DNA from 4 places in the Nonomuraea salmonea genome. Region 1 is predicted to be linked to each of the others. Evidence: riboswitches for the same ligand, from Rfam matches in the RefSeq annotation. Region 1 holds a riboswitch; each other region holds the start of a gene.
What was found. A riboswitch is a leader RNA that binds a small molecule or an ion and turns the genes downstream of it on or off. The one in region 1 is predicted to bind thiamine pyrophosphate.
Positions count from the first base shown of each region.

Region 2: linked by a shared signal. The riboswitch ahead of ACFFR3_RS15045 (FAD-dependent oxidoreductase) and the one ahead of thiC (phosphomethylpyrimidine synthase ThiC) in region 1 are both predicted to bind thiamine pyrophosphate.
Region 3: linked by a shared signal. The riboswitch ahead of ACFFR3_RS36240 (purine-cytosine permease family protein) and the one ahead of thiC (phosphomethylpyrimidine synthase ThiC) in region 1 are both predicted to bind thiamine pyrophosphate.
Region 4: linked by a shared signal. The riboswitch ahead of thiD (bifunctional hydroxymethylpyrimidine kinase/phosphomethylpyrimidine kinase) and the one ahead of thiC (phosphomethylpyrimidine synthase ThiC) in region 1 are both predicted to bind thiamine pyrophosphate.

Region 1 covers NZ_JBHMCF010000003.1:424,944-428,625, forward strand. The annotation lists gene ACFFR3_RS03200 (SDR family oxidoreductase) at 1-67, shown strand, start outside; gene thiC (phosphomethylpyrimidine synthase ThiC) at 92-1,636, opposite strand; TPP riboswitch at 1,629-1,741, opposite strand; gene ACFFR3_RS03210 (hypothetical protein) at 1,832-2,182, shown strand; gene ACFFR3_RS03215 (universal stress protein) at 2,192-3,031, shown strand; gene ACFFR3_RS03220 (cellulose binding domain-containing protein) at 3,140-3,682, shown strand, end outside.
Region 2 covers NZ_JBHMCF010000011.1:1,012,083-1,015,764, reverse strand. The annotation lists gene pknB (Stk1 family PASTA domain-containing Ser/Thr kinase) at 1-114, opposite strand, end outside; gene ACFFR3_RS15055 (thiazole synthase) at 372-1,127, opposite strand; gene thiS (sulfur carrier protein ThiS) at 1,120-1,320, opposite strand; gene ACFFR3_RS15045 (FAD-dependent oxidoreductase) at 1,317-2,495, opposite strand; TPP riboswitch at 2,486-2,602, opposite strand; gene ACFFR3_RS15040 (NAD(P)/FAD-dependent oxidoreductase) at 2,656-3,682, shown strand, end outside.
Region 3 covers NZ_JBHMCF010000040.1:256,439-260,120, reverse strand. The annotation lists gene ACFFR3_RS36255 (GOLPH3/VPS74 family protein) at 1-619, opposite strand, end outside; gene ACFFR3_RS36250 (Fpg/Nei family DNA glycosylase) at 689-1,567, shown strand; gene ACFFR3_RS36245 (rhodanese-like domain-containing protein) at 1,613-1,936, shown strand; TPP riboswitch at 1,990-2,104, shown strand; gene ACFFR3_RS36240 (purine-cytosine permease family protein) at 2,095-3,432, shown strand; gene ACFFR3_RS36235 (methylated-DNA--[protein]-cysteine S-methyltransferase) at 3,401-3,682, opposite strand, start outside.
Region 4 covers NZ_JBHMCF010000025.1:160,448-164,129, reverse strand. The annotation lists gene ACFFR3_RS23490 (carbon starvation CstA family protein) at 1-266, shown strand, start outside; gene ACFFR3_RS23485 (TenA family protein) at 270-944, opposite strand; gene thiD (bifunctional hydroxymethylpyrimidine kinase/phosphomethylpyrimidine kinase) at 975-1,784, opposite strand; TPP riboswitch at 1,772-1,867, opposite strand; gene ACFFR3_RS23475 (DNA polymerase domain-containing protein) at 1,925-2,869, shown strand; gene ACFFR3_RS23470 (M28 family peptidase) at 3,075-3,682, opposite strand, start outside.

The DNA of each region.
Region 1 (3,682 bases):
CCGGCTGTCCTCGTACTACACGGGCGAGGTGCTGGCCCCGATCGGCGGCGAGACGCTCCCCGGCTAGCCGCGGCCTGGGCACTTGGTGGCGTCACTCCACGTAGATCGTGCCGCCGAGGCGACGGAACTCGGCGGCCTTCTCCTCGAAACCGGCCCGCCTGATGTCGTGGCTGATCCGCATCGAGCAGAACTTGGGGCCGCACATCGAGCAGAAGTGCGCGGTCTTGGCGGGCGCGGCGGGCAGCGTCTCGTCGTGGAAGGCGCGGGCCGTGTCGGGGTCGAGCGAGAGGTCGAACTGGTCCTCCCAGCGGAACTCGAAGCGCGCGTCGGACAGCGCGTCGTCCCACTCCTGCGCCTTCGGGTGCCCCTTGGCCAGGTCGGCGGCGTGCGCGGCGATCTTGTACGTGATCACGCCGGTCTTCACGTCGTCCTTGTCCGGCAGGCCGAGGTGCTCCTTGGGGGTGACGTAGCAGAGCATGGCGGTGCCGAACCAGCCGATCATGGCGGCCCCGATGCCCGAGGTGATGTGGTCGTAGCCGGGCGCGACGTCGGTGACGAGCGGGCCGAGGGTGTAGAAGGGGGCGTCGTCGCACAGCTCGCGCTGCAGGTCGACGTTCTCCTTGATCTTGTGCATGGGCACGTGTCCAGGGCCCTCGATCATGACCTGCACGTCGTGCTCGCGCGCGATCACGGTCAGCTCGCCCAGCGTGCGCAGCTCGGCGAACTGGGCCTCGTCGTTGGCGTCGGCGATCGAACCGGGCCGCAGGCCGTCGCCGAGCGAGAACGACACGTCGTAGCGGGCCAGGATCTCGCACATCTCGGCGAAGTTCTCGTACAGGAAGCTCTCGCGGTGGTGCGCGAGGCACCAGGCGGCCATGATCGAGCCGCCGCGCGAGACGATGCCGGTCTTGCGGCGCACGGTGAGCGGCACGTGCGCGAGCCGCACGCCCGCGTGCACGGTCACGTAGTCCACGCCCTGCTCGCACTGCTCGATCAGGGTGTCGCGGAAGACCTCCCACGACAGCTCATCCGGCCGGCCCTTGACCTTCTCCAGCGCCTGGTAGATCGGCACGGTGCCGACCGGGACCGGGGAGTTGCGCAGGATCCACTCGCGGGTCTCGTGGATGTCGTCGCCGGTGGACAGGTCCATGATCGTGTCGGCGCCCCAGCGGGTGGCCCAGGTCATCTTCTCGACCTCCTCCTCGATGGAGGAGGTGACCGCGGAGTTGCCGATGTTGGCGTTGATCTTCACGAGGAAGTTGCGGCCGATGATCATGGGCTCGGTCTCGGGGTGGTTGACGTTCGCGGGGATGATGGCCCGGCCGGCCGCGACCTCGTCCCGTACGAACTCCGGCGAGACGCCCTCGCGGACCGCGACGAACTCCATCTCCTTGGTCACCAGCCCGCGCCGCGCGCAGCCGACCTGGGTGACCGGGTGCCCGGCGGCCCGCCGCTCCTCGATCCACTCGGCCCGGCGGCGCGGCAGGCCCCGCCGCAGGTCGGGCTCGTAGGAGGGGTCGGTGTACGGGCCCGAGGTGTCGTACAGCGTCACCGCCGTGCCGTTCGACAGGTTCACCTGCCGCATCGGCACCCGCAGCTCGCCGCTGTAGATCTTGGAAAAGCGCGCGTCAGTCATCGCGCAAACTCCCTTCGCCGGCATTACCCGGAGCAGGTTCTGGCGGTCGGCGGCTGGCAGCCGTCCTCTCAGCCCGGTCTCCACCGGGCTCCCGCGTTGGACGGCGGTGATCGTACCCACGCGGGGCTGGATCCCAAACCAGGGCGAAAAGGTTTGGCGGGGCTTCTCAGCGGTACGGACCCCATCAGGGGAAACATGATGAGAATCGCCGCTGTCGCAGGACTACTCGTCGTGATGGCCGCATCCGGCGCCACCGCCGCCGCCGGGGACGGCATGCAACAGCACGAGGTCAGCCAGGAGCAGTTCGACACCCTGCTGGCCCAGTGCCGCTACTCCGATACCGGTAAGGCCAAGTGCCGCAAGAACGTCAGAGAGCTCTATCGCGTCGGCCGTACCGATCCGTCGCTCGACTGCCGTACCTACTCCGGCGTGACCGTCTGCGGCACGCTCAAGCTCAGCAAGGCGGAGCGCGCGTGCGTCCGCGACTCCGAGGCCGTGGGACTGTCGTTCCGCCGCGCCGAGGTGGAGTGCTACACCGCGTCCTGAGGAGCCGAGTTGATCATCGTAGGTGTGGACGGCTCCCGTGCCGGCCTGGAGGCGGCCGGCTGGGCCGCCACCGAGGCCGTGCTGCGCCAGGTTCCGCTGACCGTCGCGCACGTCGTGCCCAAGTGGGTGTGCGAGGAGGACCAGCCCGTCCGTTACGCCGAGGTGGCGCGGTGGATGCGCGAGGAAGCGCGCACCGTGCTCACCTCCGCCAAGGACCGCGCGCTGCGCGAGCGGCCCCAGGTGCGTGTGGAGACCGTCCTGCTCCCCGGCGATCCCCGCGCGGCCCTGCTCAAGGCCGCCGCCGACGCCGAGCTGCTGGTCGTCGGCAGCAGCGGCATCGGCGGCGTGCGCGGGCTGCTGGTCGGCTCGGTCGCGTACGGGGTCGTCGCGCACGCCGAGACGAACGTCGTCCTCGTCCGCGACCGCCCCGCCACGCCCGGCGAGGTGGTGGCGGGCACCGACCTGTCCGAGTGCGCCGAGCAGGCCCTGGAGTTCGCCTTCGCCGAGGCCGAGCTGCGCGGGGCGCGGCTGCGGGTGGTCCAGGCGTGGGCCTGGCCCCAGCCGGGCGGCTTCGGGCCGGCCGACCCCGAGAGCGAGCAGGGCCACCTGCGGGCGCTGCACGAGGCGCTGTCGCCGTACCGCGCCCGGCATCCCCGCGTCGAGGCCGTCGCCGAGATCGTGCACGGACATCCTGTGGACGTGCTGAAGGAGGCGGCGGCCGGGGCCGAGCTGCTGGTGGTGGGCTCGCGCGGGCGCGGACAGCTCGCCGGCATGCTCATCGGATCCATCAGCCAGGCCATGCTGCACCATGCGCCCTGCCCGCTGGCGGTGGTACGCGCCGCCGCCTGAAAGTTACATGCGTCCCCGCAGCTCATGCCCGCGGTCCTGACCTTCAGCTTCCCCGTTCCGCCTGCCGCTCCTTACGATCTGCGCAGGCTGACGACGGGAGATCGGACGATGCGCGCAATCGGCGCCGTGCTGGCGGGGATGGTGACCGTGATCGCGGCCGTGCTGTTCGCGACGACGCCGGCCGAGGCGGCGGCCGTACGCATCATGCCGCTCGGCGACTCGATCACCGGCTCCCCCGGCTGCTGGCGGGCGATGCTGTGGAACCGGCTGCAGAGCACCGGCCACACGAACATCGACTTCGTCGGCACGCTGCCGCCGCAGGGCTGCGGGGTGGCGCACGACGGCGACAACGAAGGCCACGGCGGCTATCTCGCCACCAACATCGCGAACCAGAACATGCTGCCCGGCTGGCTCGCGGCCACCCGGCCCGACGTCGTGCTCATGCACCTGGGCACCAACGACGTGTGGAGCAACATCGCGCCCGCGACGATCCTCGGCGCGTTCACCACGCTGGTGAACCAGATGCGGGCGAGCAACCCGAACATGCGGATCCTGGTCGCTGAGATCATCCCGATGAACCCGGCCACCTGCCCCGACTGCGGCCGGCGCACCGTGGCCCTCAACGACGCCATCCCCGCCTGGGCCGCCGCG
Region 2 (3,682 bases), on a different contig from region 1:
GACGTCCAGCGCGAGGTAGACGGTCGCCATACCGCCCCGGGCGATCCGGCCCTCGATGCGGTAACGCCCATCGAGGAGCCGCCCGACCAGGGGGTCCGCAGTCGTCGTGTCCACCCCGCTGAGTTTACGGGCGTTTTGCCACCGGCATGGCCCTAGCGCCCGAAACCGATGCGGAGACGTTCTCGTCCCGTGTGTCACGGCGATGCGGCAGTGGCCCCGGCGTGTCGCCGGGGCGCATGGTGCCGTCGATGCCGCTCCCGCCGGTCGGGACCAGGGGCCGGGCCTCCGCCGCCCGGTTCTGGTCACGGCTCAGACGCCCACTCTCCGGTGGAGGCTTCGTCGGCGTCCGTTCACGAGGCCGGGCGGGCGGCTCAGGGGGTCATCGGTGAGGAGGCCTCGGCGTAGCGGCGGCGCGGGATGCGGCCCGCCTGTGCCGCCAGCCGCCCGGCCACCACCGCGCCCTTCATGGCCGCCGCCATCAGGTCGGGCCGCTGCGCCCGCGTCACGGCCGTGGCCAGCAGCACGGCGTCGCAGCCCAGCTCCATCGCCAGCGCGGCGTCACTCGCCGTACCGATGCCCGCGTCGAGGATCACCGGGACGGACGCGGCCTCCACGATCAGCTCGATGTTGTGCGGGTTGCGGATGCCGAGCCCCGAGCCGATCGGCGCGCCGAGCGGCATCACGGCCGCGCACCCGGCCTGCTCCAGCCGCCGGGCCAGCGCCGGGTCGTCCCCGATGTACGGCAGCACCACGAACCCGTCGGCCACCAGCCGCTCCGCCGCGTCGAACGTCTCGATCGGGTCGGGCAGCAGCGTGCGCTCGTCGGCGATCACTTCGAGCTTGACCCAGTTCGTGCCCAGGGCCTCCCTGGCCAGCCGGGCCGTCAGCACGGCGTCGCCCGCGGTGAAGCAGCCCGCCGTGTTGGGCAGCACCTTGATGCCGCGCGCACGCAGCACGTCGAGCACCGAACCCCGGGCCGCGGGGTCGAGCCGCCGCATCGCCACCGTGGTCAGCTCGGTGCCGGACGCCGCCAGCGCCTGGTCCAGCACCTCCAGCGAAGGGGCGCCGCCGGTGCCCATGATGAGCCGGGAGGAGAACTTCTCGCCGGCGATGATCAGCTCATCCACCTTGCACCGCCGTCAGCACCTCCACGCGGTCACGGTCGCTGAGCGCCGTCGTCTCCCAGGCGCCGCGGGTGACCACCTCGTCGTTCACGGCCACGGCCACTCCGGTGGTGGCCGTCGTCAGCGTACGCACGGCCTGCGCCACGGTGGTGCCGTCGGCCAGCTCGTGCGCGGACCCGTTGATGGTAATAATCATGAAATTTCCTGAAACCTCCCCGGCGAGCACAGGGCCGCCAGCTCGCTCTCCTCGCCCATCAGGATGGCCGCCGTCAGCGGGGCCATCAGCACCCCGCCCCGGTGGTGTCCCGTCGCGTACGTCAGCCCCGGCGTCCTGCCGGGACCGATCACCGGCAGGTTGTCGGGCGTGCCGGGACGCAGCCCCGCCACCACGTCGGCGACCTCCAGCTCGGTGACGCCGGGCACCAGCTCCCTGGCGTCGCGCAGCAGCTCGTACAGGCCGCCCGCGGTCACCCTCGTGTCGTAGCCCAGCTCCTCCTGGGTGGCGCCGACCACCAGCTCGCCGTCGCCCCGGGGGACGAGGTAGACCGGCGAGCCGTGGACGGTGCCGCGTACGCAGCGGGTGAGCAGCGGCTGCGGCGAGCGCAGGCGCATGATCTGGCCCTTGACCGGCCGCACCGGCACCTCCGCCAGCTCACCGCTCCACGCCCCGGCCGCCAGCACCACCCGCCCGGCCGCCAGCACCTCACCTCCGGCTCGTCCGCCCGTGGCGGCGAGGGGTGCGGAACCGCGGCCTTCATCGGGTACGGCGGGCGGCTCGGCGAGGCGGACACCGGTGACGGCGCCGTCCGTGCGGACCAGCTCGCTCACGCGGGCCCGCACGACATTGACGCCGCGCCGCTCCAGGGCGGCCAGCAGCGCCGCCGTCACCCGGCGCGGGTTCACCCACGCGTCGCCCGGCGCCAGCAGCCCGCCGCGCACCGACGGGGCCAGCATCGGCTCAAGCCGCCGGCACTCGCGCCCGGTCAGCCGCTCGACCGGCAGGTCCAGCTTCTCCATGAACGCGGCCAGCTCATCGAGCGCCGCCATGTCATCGGCCCCGAACGCCACGTCCAGCGTCCCCTCGGCCCGCAGATCCAGCCCGCCCACCTCTTCGGGCCCAGCGGGTGGAAGGGCGGCGTCCTCGGCCAGGGCGCTGGCGAAGGCGGGCCAGCGGCGCAGGGCCGCGACGCCCAGCCGCAGCAGCGGCGCCTCGGTGTAGGTGACCTCGCTGACCGGCGCCAGCATCCCGGCGGCCGCGTGGGAGGCCCCGGAGGCGGGTGCCGGGTCGACGACGGTGACCGGCCGCCCCTCGCGCGCCAGCCGCCAGGCCACGGACAGCCCGACGACCCCGCCGCCCACGATCACATCCATGATCCGCTCCCTTCGCCGGCATGATCCGGATCAGGTGTCTTGCGGTCGAAGGCCCGCTGCAGCCTTCCTCTCAGCCCGGTCACGGCCGGACTCCCGCGCGTCCTTCCGTCCACAGCCTACGGCCTCGGTGCCGGGTCCACGCACCGCCCCCGTTATGGTCATGACCGTGGAGCATGTCGTGGTGGTGGGAGCGGGACTGTCGGGAGTGCGCACGGTGGAGGCCCTGCGCGGGCGCGGCTATGCCGGTCGCCTGACGCTGCTGGGCCAGGAGCGCCATCGCCCCTACGACCGCCCGCCGCTGTCGAAGGCGGTGCTCAAGGGCGACGCCGACACCAGCTTCATCGACACCGACCTCGAGCGGCTCCAGGTCGACTTCCGTCCAGGGGTCGCGGCGAAGTCGCTGCGCGCGGGCGTCGTGGAGACCACCGAGGGCGAGCTCGACTACGACGGCCTGGTCATCGCGACCGGCGCCGACCCGATCAGGCTGCCGGGCGACGGCCCTCAGCACGTCCTGCGCACCCTCGACGACGCCCACGAGCTGCGCGTGATGCTCGTCCCGGGCGCGCGGGTCACGGTCATCGGCGCGGGCTGGATCGGCGCCGAGGTGGCGACGGCGGCCCGCCGCGCGGGCTGCGCGGTGACGGTCATCGAGGCCGCCCAGGCCCCGCTCGCCAGCGCGATTGGCACGGAGCTCGGCGCCCGCACGATCCCCTGGTACGACGGCATCGACCTGCGCCTCGGCACCATGGTCGAGTCGGTCGACGAGGGCGGCGTCCGCCTGGTGGGCGGCGAGTTCGTCGAGTCCCACGTCGTCGTCACCGGCATCGGCGTGCGCCCGGCCGTCGAGTGGCTGGCCGACGCCGACATCGACCTGCACAACGGCGTCGTCACCGACGAGCACCTGCGCACCTCGCTGCCCGGCGTGGTCGCGGTGGGCGACTGCGCCGCCTGGTGGTCGCGCCGCTGGGGCGCCCGCCTCAGGGTCGAGCACTGGGACACCGCGATCAACGCCCCCGAGGTCGCCGCCGCGACGCTGATGGGGGAGGAGGCGGTCTACGACCCGGTGCCGTACTTCTGGTCGGAGCAGTTCGGCCACATGCTCCAATACGCCGGCCACCACGCGTCGGGCGAGCGGATCGTGCACCGGGGCGAGCCCGAGGGCAAGTGGGCGGCCGTCTGGCTCACGG
Region 3 (3,682 bases), on a different contig from region 1:
ACGTCACGGTGGTGACCACGACGGCGGCGTTCATGTCGGCGATGGCGCGGGCCACCGCGTCCGCCACCCAGTCGCCCTTGGCGAGCTCCTTGACGCGGGCCTTGCCGGCGTCGGGGAACGCCTTGCGGTCGAGCCCGGCCGCCTTGGCCAGCGCGATCAGGGCGGTCGTGCGGGGGTCGGGGGTGGCGCCTGCGAGCACGGCCGTCATCCGCTCCCTGATGTCGGCCTCGACGGCGGAGTCCAGCTCGGGCCAGCGGGTGACCGTGAAGATGCCGAGCGCCTTGGTGCGCTCTCTGGCCAGCACGCCGGTGTTGGCCAGGCGGGTGAGCAGGCGGTCGCGCAGGTCGTCCGTCTGCAGCTTGCGCACCCACCACTCCGGGGTGCGCGCCTTGTCGTTCGCGATGCGTTCCAGCGCGGCGTCCAGCTCCCGGTCGCCGACCGGGTCGGGCGTGGCGACGGCCAGCTTCTTGCCGTCCTTGGTGACGCGGCCGGCCAACGCCAGCTCGGCCAGGATGCCGCCGGAGAGCGCCAGGTCGAGCGTGGCCGCGTTGATGAGGAGCTTGCCCTTGTCCTCGCTGAGTGCCAGGAGGAGGAGCTCTTCTGCGATCGTCACGGTCATGCACTTGACCCTAACGACCCGATGGCTCCCGTTCTGGGGACAGTTCCGTGCGGGCCGTACTCTGGGGGCATGCCCGAACTTCCCGAAGTCGAGTCGCTCACCCACTTCCTGCGTGAGCGGGCCGTGGGCCGCGCGATCGCGGGGATCGACGTGGTGGCCATCCAGGCGCTCAAGACGTTCGACCCACCCGTCACCTCGCTCGGCGGGCTGACCGTCACCGGTGTGAGCAGGCACGGCAAGTTCCTCGACCTCGACTGCGACGGGCTGCATCTGATCATCCACCTGGCCCGCGCCGGGTGGCTGCGCTGGCGCGACGACCTGTCGGGGGCCAAGCCGGTGCGGCCGGGGAAGGGGCCGCTGGCCGTACGCGTGCGGCTGGCGCCCGACGACGAGGGGCTGGCGCCCGGGTTCGAGCTGACGGAGGCGGGGACGCAGAAGCGCCTCGCCGTCTATGTCACGAAAAATCCGGACGAGGTGCCCGGCATCGCCGCCCTCGGCCCCGACCCGATGGCCGAATCGTTCACCGTCGAGGCGCTCAAGCGCATCGTGGGCGGCAAGCGCACCCAGATCAAGGGCCTGCTGCGCGACCAGAAGGTGATCGCCGGCATCGGCAACGCCTACTCCGACGAGGTGCTGCACGCCGCCAAGATGTCGCCCTTCAAGATCGCCGCGACGTTGACCGACGCGCAGCTCGCCGACCTGCACGAGGCCATCGTGACCACGCTGCGCGACGCGGTCGAGCGCGCGCACGGGCTCGCGGCCAAGGATCTCAAGGCGGAGAAGAAGTCGGGGCTGCGGGTGCACAACCGTGCGGGGCAGCCGTGCGACGTGTGCGGCGACACGATCAGGGAGGTCTCGTTCGCCGACTCCTCGCTGCAGTACTGCCCGACCTGCCAGACCGGCGGCAAGCCGCTGGCCGACCGCCGCCTGTCCAAGCTGCTCAAGTAGGTGCGGGCGTCCGGTGCACGGCTTCGGGCACGCCATGATGGAGTCATGACCGTTCCTGAGATCGAGGCCAGTGCCGTGCCCGCAGACGCTTACCTGCTCGACGTCCGCGAGCAGGACGAATGGCTGGCGGGCCACGCGCCGCAGGCCGTCCACATCCCCATGACGCAGATCCAGGGCCGGGTGGAGGAGGTCCCCGGCGACCGCACGGTCTATGTCGTCTGCCGGGTGGGCGGCCGGTCGCTGCAGGTCGCCGCGTGGCTCAACCAGCTCGGACGCGAGGCGGTCAACGTCGGCGGCGGCATGCAGTCGTGGGAGGCCGCGCAGAAGCCGATGGTCAGCGAGACGGGCCAGGAGCCTTTTGTGGCGTAAGTCGCCCACTATGGCGATTTGACCCTCTCTAAGGCAAGATAAGGGCGCAAACTACAGATCGTCGCGGGAGCTCGGGGTCGCCGGGCTGAGAGGGCAGCAATGCATCCGCTGCCGACCGCCTGAACCTGTCCGGGTAATGCCGGCGTAGGGAGTGTGCGATGTCGCACGGCGTCGAAGAAGTTCCGCTGACCCTCGAAGGCGAGGCGCCCAAGACCCTGGGCGTGCTCGATCAGGGCGCGCTCTGGGCCAACCTCGGGGTCAGCCTCCTCGGCTTCTCCGGAGCGCTGCTGCTGCTCGACCCGCTGGGCAATGCGCCGCTCACCCTCGCGGCGGCGCTGGTCGCCACCGTGGTGGGCAGCCTGATCGGCACCGCCATGGTGGGCCTGTCGGCCATCCCGGGCACGCGCACCGGCAAGCCGGCCATGGTGCTGCTGCGCGGGCTGTTCGGGGCCAGGATCTCCTACGTCCCGACCTTGCTGAACATCATCCAGATGATCGGCTGGGGCGCCTTCGAGCTGTGGGTGATCGCCAAGGGGGCCGGCGCGATCTTCCCGTCGGTGCCGTACCAGGTGTGGGTGCTCGTCGCGGGCGTCCTGACGGCGGCGCTGACCGTCTGGCCGCTCGGCTCGATCCGGCTGCTGCGCCGCTACGTCACCGTCGGCGTCATCGTGGCGATGGTCTGGTTCGCGGTGTTCTTCCTGCGCGAGGCCCCCTCACCCGAGGGCGGGAGCTGGACGGCCTTCCCCGCCGCCGTCGACTACGTGATCGCGCTGTCGGTGTCGTGGGTGCCGATGGCGGCCGACTTCGCCCGCCACTCGCGGTCGGGACGCGCCGCGTTCACCGGCGTGGTCGGCGGCTACACGCTGGCCCAGGTGGCCTGCCTGGGGCTCGGCGTCTACGCGGTGGCCCTGGCGGGCGCCGACGGCGTGCTGGCCGACGCGACGTCGGTGTTCACGCCGTTCGTGGCGGTGCCGCTGGGCGCGCTGTTCTTCGGCATCCTGGTGCTGCGCGAGACCGACCAGTCCTTCGCCAACGTCTACTCCACCACCATGTCGCTGCAGAACCTGATGCCGCGGGTGGACCGCCGGATCCTCTCGACCGCCATCGGCGTGGTGACGGTCGTGATCGCGCTCTTCGCGGACGTCAACTCCTACGGCGTGTTCCTCGGCGTGATCGGCGCCGTGTTCGTGCCGATGTTCGCGGTGCTCGCGGTCGACTACTTCGTGCTGCGCCGCGGCGAGGGCTGGAACACCGCCGAGGACGCACCGTCGCGCTGGTCGATGCTGGTGCCCTGGGCGCTGGGCTTCGCCGCGTACTGGCTGACCACCTCGACGCCGACCTTCCCGCAGTGGGACGCGCTCTGGACGGGCGTGCGCGAGGCGCTCGGCTTCGTGCGTCAGTCGTGGATGAACGGCGCGCTCGGCGGCGCCTTGGTGGCGGCGCTGGTGACGCTGCTCATCGGGCTCATCCAGCGGTCGCGCGCTGCTCGACGTTGAGCAGGTGCTGCTTGGCGGCGGCGCCGCCGGCGTAGTCGCCGAGCCCGCCGTCCTCGCGCAGGACCCGGTGGCAGGGCACGATCACGCAGACTGGGTTGGAGGCCAGCGCGTTGCCGATCGCCCGCAGCGCGCGCGGCCTGCCGATGCTCTCGCCGATCTCCTCCAGCGTCGTGGTCGTGCCGTAGGGGACCGCCATGGTCTTCTGCAGCACCGTACGGGCGAACGGCGTCGCCAGCGTCAGGTCGACCGG
Region 4 (3,682 bases), on a different contig from region 1:
AGGGCGAGCTGCTCGCGCCCGCCAGGACGGAGGACGCGATGCGGCAGATCGTCATCAACTCGACCGTGGACGGCGTGCTGGCCGCGCTCTTCGCCGTGCTGATCATCGTGGTCCTCATCGACGCCGCCCGCATCTGGATCAAGGCGATCCGGCTGCGCGAGCCGCTGCCCGACACGGAGGCGCCGTTCCAGGAGTCCACGATCGTGGCGCCGTCGGGGCTCATCGCCACCCGCGAGGAGAAGGAGCTGATGGCGAAGTCGCCGTGACGGTCAGGGGGCGAGCCAGGCGGCCGTGGGCCAGCCCTCGCGCCGCCACGCGCTGTCCCAGAACATCCACTCGTACGCCGCCGCCCGCCCGTACGCCTGCGCCATCGCCTCACGGGTGTCAGGGAGGGAGGCGGCGGCGAGCCGGTCGGTGATGGCCTTGGCCCGCTCGACGGAGGCGGCGAACCCGGGGTCGGAGTAGGTGGAGATCCACTTCGCGTACGGGTGCGCGGGGTCGTCGCCGGCCTTGGCGAGCAGCGCGGTGCCGACGTCCTGGTAGATCCAGAAGCACGGCAGCACCGCCGCCGCGATCACCGGGTAGGGTGCCGACAGGGCCGTGGCCTGCAGGAACGACGAGTACGCCAGGCACGTCGGCGAGGTCACGATGCCCTTGACGGCCGCGCCCAGCTCCTCGATGTAGCCGGAGTGCAGCTCGCGCTCGGCGACCAGCGCGGTGTGCGCGCTCATGGCCCAGAACGCCGCCTCGTCGGAGTCGTCGGCGCGGACGGAGGCGGCCGCCAGCGCCTTCGAGAACGCCTCGAGGTAGCGGGCGTCCTGCACCATGTAGAAGGCGAACGTCTCACGGTCGAGCGAGCCGTCGCCGAGTGCCGTCACGAAGGGGTGCTCGTGGATGGCGCGCATCAGCTCGGACGTGCGCTGCCAGATGTCATCGCAGAACATCGCGTCTCTTTCGCGAAGAAGGGGGCGGGGTTACCAGGCGTTGTGGAAGTGGTGGACGGGGCCGTGGCCGTGGCCGACCCCCAGCGAGTCGGCGGCGCGCAACGCCTGCGTCAGGTAGTCCTTCGCGGCGCGCACCGCACTCGGCCAGTCGTCGTGGCGGGGCCGCAGCGCCGCGATCGCCGAGGACAGCGTGCAGCCCGTGCCATGGGTGTTGCGCGTCGGCACCCGCGGCGCGGCCAGCTCGATCGTGCCCTCGGGGGTGGCCAGCACATCGACGCAGGTGTCGCCGTCGAGGTGGCCGCCCTTGAGCAGCACCTGCCGGGCGCCGAGCGCGCGCAGCCTGGCCGCCTGCGCGTGCATCTCGGGCAGCCCGCTCGCCTGCGGCTCGCCGAGCAGGTCGGCCGCCTCGGGCAGATTGGGGGTGATGAGGTCGGCGCGCGGCAGCAGCGTGCGGCGCAGCTCGCTCACCGCGTCGGCGGGCAGCAGCCGGTCGCCGCTCTTGGCGACCATGACGGGGTCGAGCACGACATGAGGCGGCCGGTACGTGTCGAGCGCCGCCGCCACCGCCTTGATCAGGTCGGCGTCGCCCAGCATGCCGATCTTCACGGCGTCGGCGGGCACGTCGGTGAGCAGGGTGTCGAGCTGCTGGGCCACGAACGCGGCCGGCACCTCGTGGATGCCGGTCACGCCCGTCGTGGTCTGCGCCACGAGCGCGGTGACGACCGTCATGCCGTACGCGCCGAGCGCGGAGAAGGTCTTGAGGTCGCCCTGGATGCCGGCCCCGCCACTCGGGTCGGTGCCCGCGATGGTCAGGACCTTGGGTACGGCGTTCGCTGCCATGACGTCCCTTCGCTAGTGCGAACTAGATCAGGTTCGACGGGTGTGATCTCAGCCCGGCTTTCCGGGCACCCCGCGTCAACGGCTCACTCTAACAGGCCGGGTTGTTGACCACACGTTCGAGTGTGGGCATCGTAGGGCGGGTGGCCGCTGACGAGACGCGCGACGGGGTCTCCCTGACCAACCTCGACCAGCCCCTCTTCGACGGCGCCGACGCCACGAAGCGGGACCTGGTCGACTACCTCGACGCGGTCGCGGGCCGGATGGTGCCCGTGCTGCGCGACCGGCCGCTCTCGGTCATCCGGGTACGCCCAGGGCAGGAGCCGTTCATGCAGAAGAACCTGCCCAAATACGCTCCCGACTGGGTGCGGTCGGTGACCGTGTGGGCGGACTCCTCGCGGCGGCAGGTCACGTACGCGCTGTGCGACGACCGCAGGACGCTGCTCTGGTTCGCCAACCAGCGGGCCGTCGAATACCACCCGGCGCTCTACGCCGGTGAGCACCCCACGCACATGGTGCTCGACCTCGACCCGCCCGAGCATGACTCCTTCGCGCCGGCCGTCCGGGGCGCGCACCTCGTCAGGCAGGCGCTCGCCGACTGCGGGCTGGCCGGGGCCGTCAAGACCAGCGGGGCCAAGGGGTTGCACGTGTTCGTGCCCGTGGTGCCGGGCACCGCGATGGACGACCTGGCCGCCGCCACCCGGGCGCTGGCCGCCCGCGCCGAGCGGCTGGACCCTTCGCTGGCCACCACCGCGTTCATCAGGGAGGACCGCGAGGGCAAGGTGTTCCTCGACTCCACGCGGGCGGGCGGCGCGACGGTGGCGGCCGCCTACAGCCCGCGGATCCGGCCCGGCGTGCCCGTCTCGTTCCCCGTGGCGTGGGACGAGCTCGACGGCGTCCGGCCTGGCGAGTTCACCATCCGCACCGCTGTCGAGCGGCTGGGTGAGGGCGACCCGTGGGCCGAGTACATGCCGGCGCCGCAGGCGCTGCCCGCCGACCTCGTCGAGGAGGGGCACACGATCCCGGTGGCGCGTGTGCAGGCGATGCACGAGGGCAAGCGCCGCGCCCGCGCCCGCCGCGTCGATTAGCCGCCCGCGGCGCCGGGCCGCCCTCGCCGCTGGCGGCGCGGCCGGCATCCCGGCCGGCGGCAGTCTTCACCGGCGCGGAGGGCGCTCGACGGCTCGCTTGGCCTTCGACGTGCGCGGCATCCCGCCACGCACCGCCACGCACCGCCCCGTAGCCCGCCCCGTAGCCCGCTTCGCCGGGGCGAGAGCAGTCTCGCCCCGGTCGCGGTCAGCGGGTGATGGTGACGTCGTCCACGCCGGCCTCCACGAGGGAGGCGCCTGAGGCGTCGGCGGCGTCGATGAGGATGCGGACGGTCTGGCCCGCGTAGGCGTTCAAGCTCGCCGACGCGGTGGTCCAGGCGCCGTTGCGGTTGGTGGCGGCGCCGGGCTGGTCGAGCACGGTCGTCGTGGTGCTGCCGACGACGCGGACGCGCAGGTAGTCGGCGCTGGAGGAGTTCGAGCCGTGCGCCAAGTAGTACGACAAGGACAGGTTCAGGGGGCCTGCCGAGGGGAGCGTGATCGGCGGTGACTGGATCGAGGTGACGCCGCCGTCGATGTCGTGGTCGCCCGCCGACGAGCCCGCCAGGCGGCCGGTCACGAGGTCGTTCGTGCCGCTGACCGTGGTGCCGAGCTGCTTGGCGCCGCTTGAGGTGGTGGCCTGCGGGTCGCCGCGTTCCCAGAGCCCGGTGGCGGCGGTGTCGGTGCCGTTCGGGTTCGCCGTCCAGCCCGTGGCCGTCTCGAACGTGTCCTGCCAGACCACGACCGGCGGTACGGCGGTGGCGACGGTCCACACGGCGTAGGCGATGGCGTCGGCGTTCCTGTTCAGCGCGGTGTCGT